3 regions of the Streptomyces sp. TN58 genome follow, and region 2 is predicted to be linked to each of the others. Evidence: riboswitches for the same ligand, from Rfam matches in the RefSeq annotation. Region 2 holds a riboswitch; each other region holds the start of a gene.
What was found. Region 2 has a riboswitch for cobalamin ahead of cobN (cobaltochelatase subunit CobN). Riboswitches for the same ligand answer to the same signal wherever they lie in the genome.

Region 1 (2,259 bases), 1.0 Mb from region 2:
GCGGGGTCGGCCCACTCGCCCTGGCCGACAAACGCGTCATCGACCGCGAGAGCGGCATCGGGACGGGCGCGACCCGAGCGGTAGTCCCCCACAGCCAACCCCCGCTCCACGTGAAGCCACAGCTCGGGCCGGTGCTGCATGCAGATGCGTGCGAGCCACAGAACGATGCGGTCGTGATCTCCGTCCGGCACTGCCTTGCTCCTGATGACCCCGTCGATGAACTCCAGCCGCAGACCTTCGACCTCTCTGGCGGCTATACGCGCGACAGCCTCGAAGTCCTCGGTCAGCATGTGGGGCCTGTCGGTCATCACGGTCATGCCTCGCTCACCTTCCTCGACGGTGCTGTCTCCGACGATAGCGCCGGGCGCCGACAGGCGTCCTGCACACTCGACCGCATGGACATCACGATCAGAGCGGTACGGGACGCCGACCACGCCGAGCTGGGCGAGATGACGGCGCAGGCCTACCTCGCCGACGGGCACCTGGACTTCAACGAGGACGACGCGTACCTGCACGTGCTGCGCGACGTGGCCGGCCGGGCCGCCCGGGCCGAGGTGCTCGTCGCCGAGCGTGACGGGCGGGTGCTCGGCGGGGTGACCTTCGCCGCACCCGGCAGCCCGCTCGCCGACATAGCCGGCCCGGACGAGGCGGAGTTCCGGATGCTGGCGGTGGCCCACGCGGCCCGGGGCCAGGGCGCCGGCGAGGCCCTGGTGCGGGCGTGCGTCGAGCGGGCGCGGGCGATCGAGGGCGTCACGGGCCTGGTGCTCTCCACCCAGCGCAGCATGGCCGGGGCCCACCGGATCTACGTACGGCTGGGTTTCGTACGCACTCCGGAGCGGGACTGGGCGCCCATCGAGGGCCTGAAACTCCTGACGTACCGACTCAAGCTGTAGCCGCGCCGACACTACATGTGGGGGCTGCCGCATGAGGCCGCCCCCACATGTATGCTCATGCCTGCTGTCGCCGCAGGGGAATCCGGTGGGAATCCGGAACTGTCCCGCAACGGTATGAAGTGTCCGACATCCGGACGCCAAGTCCGATGACCTGCCGTCAGCGCGCCCGGATCGACCGACCCGGGTGCCGACACGTCCGGGCCTCGCGGTTGGGCCGGTGGACGCCATGCGGTGTGCCCGTTCCTGCCACGCCCGCATGCGCCCGCGCCCGCCCGCCGTTGACCGGGCCGAGCGAGGGAGAGCTCCCGCCGTGACCATCGCGCCTTCCGCACCGCGCGCCGAGTCCGTTTCTGGCGACAACACCGAGGGCCCGGGGGCCACGCTGCTGCGTACCCTCACCGAACTGACGGCGGACCTCCCCGACACCGACCCGGGCCGCGTCGCCGCCGCCGCGCTCCGCGGCCGCAGCTCCGCCGCCGACGACGCCGAACTGCGGGGTCTGGCCACCGAGTCCGCCGCCGGTCTGATCTCCGAGGACCCCGCCTACTCGAAGCTCGCCGCCCGCCTGCTGACGCTGGCCGTGCGGGACGAGGCCGCGAGCCAGGGATCCACCTCCTTCTCCGCCTCCGTCGAGGTCGGCCACCGCGAGGGCCTCATCGCCGACCGCACCGCCGAGTTCGTACGCGCGCACGCGAGCCGCCTGGACGCACTGGTCGAGCACACCCTCGCCGAGGGCGCCGACGACCGCTTCGGCTTCTTCGGCCTGCGCACCCTGCACAGCCGCTACCTGCTGCGCCACCCCATCACCCGTCAGGTCATCGAGACCCCGCAGTACTTCATGCTGCGCGTGGCCTGCGGCCTCGCCGCGGACGAGAGCGTCCAGGCCGTCGAGGAGGTGGCCTCGCTGTACCGGCTGATGAGCCGCCTCGACTACCTGCCGTCCTCCCCCACGCTCTTCAACTCCGGCACCCGGCACCCGCAGATGTCCTCCTGCTACCTGCTGGACTCCCCGCTGGACGAGCTGGACTCGATCTACGACCGCTACCACCAGGTCGCGCGCCTGTCGAAGCACGCGGGCGGCATCGGCCTGTCGTACTCCCGCATCCGCGCCCGCGGTTCGCTGATCCGCGGCACCAACGGCCACTCCAACGGCATCGTGCCGTTCCTGAAGACCCTCGACGCCTCCGTCGCCGCCGTGAACCAGGGCGGCCGCCGCAAGGGCGCCGCCGCCGTCTACCTGGAGACCTGGCACGCGGACATCGAGGAGTTCCTGGAGCTCCGCGACAACACCGGTGAGGACCAGCGCCGCACCCACAACCTGAACCTGGCCCACTGGGTGCCGGACGAGTTCATGCGCCGCGTGAAC
Region 2 (2,259 bases):
GCCGGGCCGCGAGCAGCCCGTCGTCCAGGGCGTGTCCGGCGGGCAGTTCGGCCACGCGCCAGGCGCGGGTGCCGGCCGCGTCCACGGCGTCGAGGAAGTACTCGGCGGCGAGCAGCGCGGCCCGTGGGGCGTCCCGGCCGGCGACGGCCACCGCGCCCTCGGCCGCCCCGAGGCGTACCAGGGCCCGGTCGCCGGGCTGTCCGAGAACGGTGATGTCGGGTTCCAGGGCGGCCACGTCGCCGCGTCCGTCGTCGAGGGCGAAGAGGAAGCGGCCGGACAGGGCGGTGACGCGGGTGTTCGCGCACAGCAGCCGGTCCAGCTCGCGTACCCAGGGCAGGACGTCCTGCGAGGTGGGGGTGGCGACGATGTTGCGTACGCGTTCGTGCGCGGGCGCCGGCAGCAGCCCGGCGGCGTCCAGCACCTCGGCGAGCCCGGCACCGCAGCCGTCGCCGAGGCCGCGCAGCTGCACGTTGCCGCGGGAGGTGAGTTCGAGGTGCCCGTCGCCGAACCGGTCGGCGGCGCAGGCGAGGTGCGCGGCCTGCTCCGCGGTCAGCGCGCCGCCGGGGATCCGCACCCGCGCGAGGTACCCGTCGTCCGCCGCGTGCAGCCGGAGCGCACCGGGGCAGGCGTCACCGCGGTCCCGTATGACGGGTTCGTCCCGCGATACGGCGGAGGGGGGCTGGGGCATGGCGGCGAGCATACCCACGATTCAACTCCCCGGAACTGTGTCCACCGCCACCCTCCGCTTCGAGCCCCGCCGGCGTTTGAGGCGCGGGGACCCGGGGGCAGAGCCCCCACATTCCAGCCCCGCCGGCGTTTGAGGCGCGGGGGCCCGGGGGCAGAGCCCCCACATTCCAGCCCCGCCGGCGTTTGAGGCGCGGGGGCCCGGGGGCAGAGCCCCCACATTCCAGCCCCGCCGGCGTTTGAGGCGCGGGGGCCCGGGGGCAGAGCCCCCGCAACGGCGCCGCACCCGCGCACCGCACCCGCCCCAACCGGCGGAGCCACCCGCCAACCCACCCGCCCAACCGGCGGAGCCACCCGCCCAACCGGCGGAGCCCACCGCCACCTAGGATGACCACCGGCGTTCCATACGGTCCGCCGTCGCCGAGGACGGCGACATGGGAGGAAGCCCGGTGCGATTCCGGCGCGGTCCCGCCACTGTGAACCCGGCAGAGCCAGACGGCCGGGTGAGTCAGGAACTCCCGCTGTCCTCACTGCCCGGGGCGCGGAAACCCCGAGGAAGGCCTGCCGCCGCATGATCCTGCTGCTGTCGACGTCCGACACCGATCTGCTCAGCGCCCGCGCGGCGAACACGGCGGACGCCCCCGTCCCGTACCGGTTCGCGAACCCCTCCCGCCTTCCCCTCGACGACCTCCCCGGCCTCCTCGACGGCGCCGACCTGGTCGTCGTACGCCTCCTCGGCGGCCTGCGCGCCTGGCAGGACGGCCTGGACCTGCTGCTGGCCCCCGGCCAGACCCGCCCGGTCGTGGTCCTGACGGGCGAACAGGCCCCGGACGCCCAGCTGATGGAGGCCTCCACCGTCCCGATCGGCATCGCGGCCGAGGCGCACGCCTACCTCGCGCACGGCGGCCCGGCCAACCTCGAACACCTGGCCCGCTTCCTCTCCGACACCGTCCTGCTCACCGGCCACGGCTTCGAGCCGCCCGCCGCCGCACCCACCTGGGGACCCCTGGAGCGCACCACGCCGCCGCGGACGGACGGCCCCGAGATCGCCGTGCTCTACTACCGCGCCCACCAGATGAGCGGCAACACCGGCTTCGTGCACGCCCTGTGCGAGGCCATCGAGGCGCACGGCGCCCGGCCGGTCCCGCTGTACGTCTCCTCCCTGCGCAGCCCCGAGCCGGCCCTCGTCGAGGCCCTGAAGTCCGCGGACGCGGTCGTCACCACCGTCCTCGCGGCCGGCGGCACCAAGCCCGCCACCGCCTCGGCGGGCGGGGACGACGAGTCCTGGGACGCGGGCGCGCTCGCCGCGCTCGGCGTGCCGATCCTCCAGGCCCTGTGCCTGACCGGCTCCCGCTCCGCCTGGGAGGACAACGACGAGGGGCTGTCCCCGCTGGACGCCGCGACGCAGGTCGCCGTACCGGAGTTCGACGGCCGTCTGATCACCGTCCCGTTCTCCTTCAAGGAGTTCGACGAGGACGGCCTGCCCGCCTACGTCGCCGACCACGAGCGGGCCTCCCGGGTCGCGGGCATCGCCGTACGCCACGCCCGGCTGCGCCACATCGAGCGCCGCGACAA
Region 3 (2,259 bases), 320 kb from region 2:
GGGACAGGATGTCCACCCAGATCAGCAGGACGGCGCCCGCGAGGGGGGCGACGGCCAGCAGCCGGCGGTGGTCCGCGCCGACCAGCATCCGTGCGGCGTGCGGGACCATCAGGCCGACGAAACCGATCGCTCCGCTCACCGCGACCACGGTCCCCGTGACGGCGGCGCAGACCAGGAACAGCTCCTTGCGCAGCCTCCCCGCGTCCACCCCCAGGGCGGCCGCGGTCTCGTCACCCATCGCCAGGGCGTTCAGGCGACGCGCCGACACGGTGAGGTGGGCGAGGCCGAGGAGCACGGCTCCCGCGGCGATGGGAACGGAGGCCCAGCTGGCTCCGCCGAGGCTGCCGAGCAGCCACATCATCGCGGAGCGGGCCGCCTCGCCGCGCTCGGCCGCGAACACCATGAAGGTGGTGACGGCCGAGAAGCCGTAGTACATCGCGGTGCCCGTCAGGACGAGCCGCAGCGGGGTCAGACCATCAGCGGTGTGGGCGATCGCGTACACCAGCGCCATGGCGAGGAGCGCGGAGAGGAAGGCCGCCGTGGACAGGGCCCACAGGCCGAGAGCGCCGAAGGCTCCGAAGAGGAGGACGGCATTGGCGCCGACGGCCGCGCCCGAGGATATGCCCAGGACGAACGGGTCGGCGAGGGCGTTACGGACCATGGCCTGCACGGCCACCCCGATCGCCGACAGGCCGGCTCCGACGACCGCGGCCAGCACCGCTCTCGGAAAGCGCAGCTCCCACACGATCGTGTAAGCCGGGACTTCGTCATGCGCTATGGAACCGCCGGTCAGCCCCGCCCACAGAAAACGCAGCACCTCGCCCCAGGACAGTCCCGACGCCCCCAGCCCCGCCCCACAAACGATGGAGAGCACAAGCGCGAAGCACAGGGTGGCGAAGAGCAGGGGCAGGGATACGCGCTTGGGCGGCGCAGGGCCGACGCCGGTAGGCGCTGTGTGAGGTGGCGCGGCTGGTTCGAGTTCCAGGGGTGTGGCCACGGGCGGATCGCCTTCGCCTCAAGCCGTGCCTGCATGAGCACAGGAGCGGCCCGGGACGCGGGGCGCCCTGCGCAGCGCCTTCTCGCAGTCCACGGCGAATTGACAGGAGCCTTCGTCGCCGCGGGTAATCGGGCTCACGGAGCCGCGTGTGCGCCTCCGTCTACCGTTGCGGGTCAGCGCCGGACTTCGACCGGACTTCCCCCGTGGGACGGGTTGCAGCATAGCCTGCACGCGAGGCGCCTTCGCTACCGAACCGCAGATCGGGGGGTGGGGTGTGTCTGGCAGGCGGCAGGATCGAAGGCTTGGGACGCCCAACTGCTTCTGAGCACAGGAAGCGGCATGGCGCCACGCCGTTGACTCAGCACGGACCGGGCCCGTTCCGTAGCGCTCGCCGCGCCGGTCGGACAGCCCCGGCGACGACCTGTGGGAGCGGGTGGCGCCGCTGTAGCCCGCTCCCGCAACGGCACCGTCGCCAACCCAAGCGGCTGTGCGTTCCCGACTGAGTGGCGCTCTCCGCGGGTGGGCTCATTTCCAGACGGCGAACGCCTGGTCGTCGCTGCGCCGCAGAAGGCCGCCCTTTACCCACTCGACCTTCTCGGGCGCCGCGTTGGAGCCCGAGGCGGAGAGGTAGACCGTGCATGCCTCGTAACTCTCGCCGGCCGCGGCTTGCTTGAACTCGCTGAAGTTGTGTTCGTCGAGGCACTTGTCGAACTTCGGAGCGTCCTTGTAGCTGAGCTTCCCGTCCGTGCCCACGATGGGTTCCGGGAAGGCGCTCATGATGTTCAACCGGGTCAACAGGGCACCGTCCGCCGTGACGTCGAAGGAGGGTCCGTTCACATCGCCGGCGTCGGTCTTGGTCACGCGGTAATGGACGTAGTACGGCGTACGGCCTTGATATTTGGCTGCCTCCTTGAGCACGGACAGGTCGCCGGAGGTCCCGGCGACCACGCGCAACACGCTGACCTCAAGGTTGTCCTTCTTCGCCGTGGCACCGTAAGACAGCTCCTGGGCGCCGGAGCATCCGGTGAGTGCGAATGTGGCGGCGGCGAGGACGGCGAGTACCGTACGAGTGTGCAAGGTTCCCCCTGTGTTACTGATCGAAAGTTTCGCGGGCGGTGGGCGGTCAGGACATGCCGAAGAGGACGCGCCGCGCGTCGGACTGATGAGGGAGCGGGTCGCGGACGGGTCATGCCGTGATCTCCCGAAGTGCGATCAAGCCAGCACGACAAGTCCGGCTTCCGCGATGTCCACGTCTCTGATCG

Region 1: another riboswitch for cobalamin. It lies ahead of BSL84_RS22320 (ribonucleoside-diphosphate reductase subunit alpha); the one in region 2 lies ahead of cobN (cobaltochelatase subunit CobN).
Region 3: another riboswitch for cobalamin. It lies ahead of BSL84_RS25390 (FecCD family ABC transporter permease); the one in region 2 lies ahead of cobN (cobaltochelatase subunit CobN).

The regions. Positions count from the first base shown of each region.
Region 1 covers NZ_CP018870.1:4,872,064-4,874,322, reverse strand. Annotated here, with positions in the region: gene BSL84_RS22330 (Uma2 family endonuclease) at 1-317, opposite strand, end outside; gene BSL84_RS22325 (GNAT family N-acetyltransferase) at 396-893, shown strand; cobalamin riboswitch at 938-1,067, shown strand; gene BSL84_RS22320 (ribonucleoside-diphosphate reductase subunit alpha) at 1,204-2,259, shown strand, end outside.
Region 2 covers NZ_CP018870.1:5,884,495-5,886,753, reverse strand. Annotated here, with positions in the region: gene BSL84_RS26660 (cobalamin biosynthesis protein CobG) at 1-688, opposite strand, end outside; cobalamin riboswitch at 1,075-1,225, shown strand; gene cobN (cobaltochelatase subunit CobN) at 1,256-2,259, shown strand, end outside.
Region 3 covers NZ_CP018870.1:5,567,524-5,569,782, reverse strand. Annotated here, with positions in the region: gene BSL84_RS25390 (FecCD family ABC transporter permease) at 1-985, opposite strand, end outside; cobalamin riboswitch at 1,099-1,233, opposite strand; gene BSL84_RS25385 (hypothetical protein) at 1,523-2,074, opposite strand.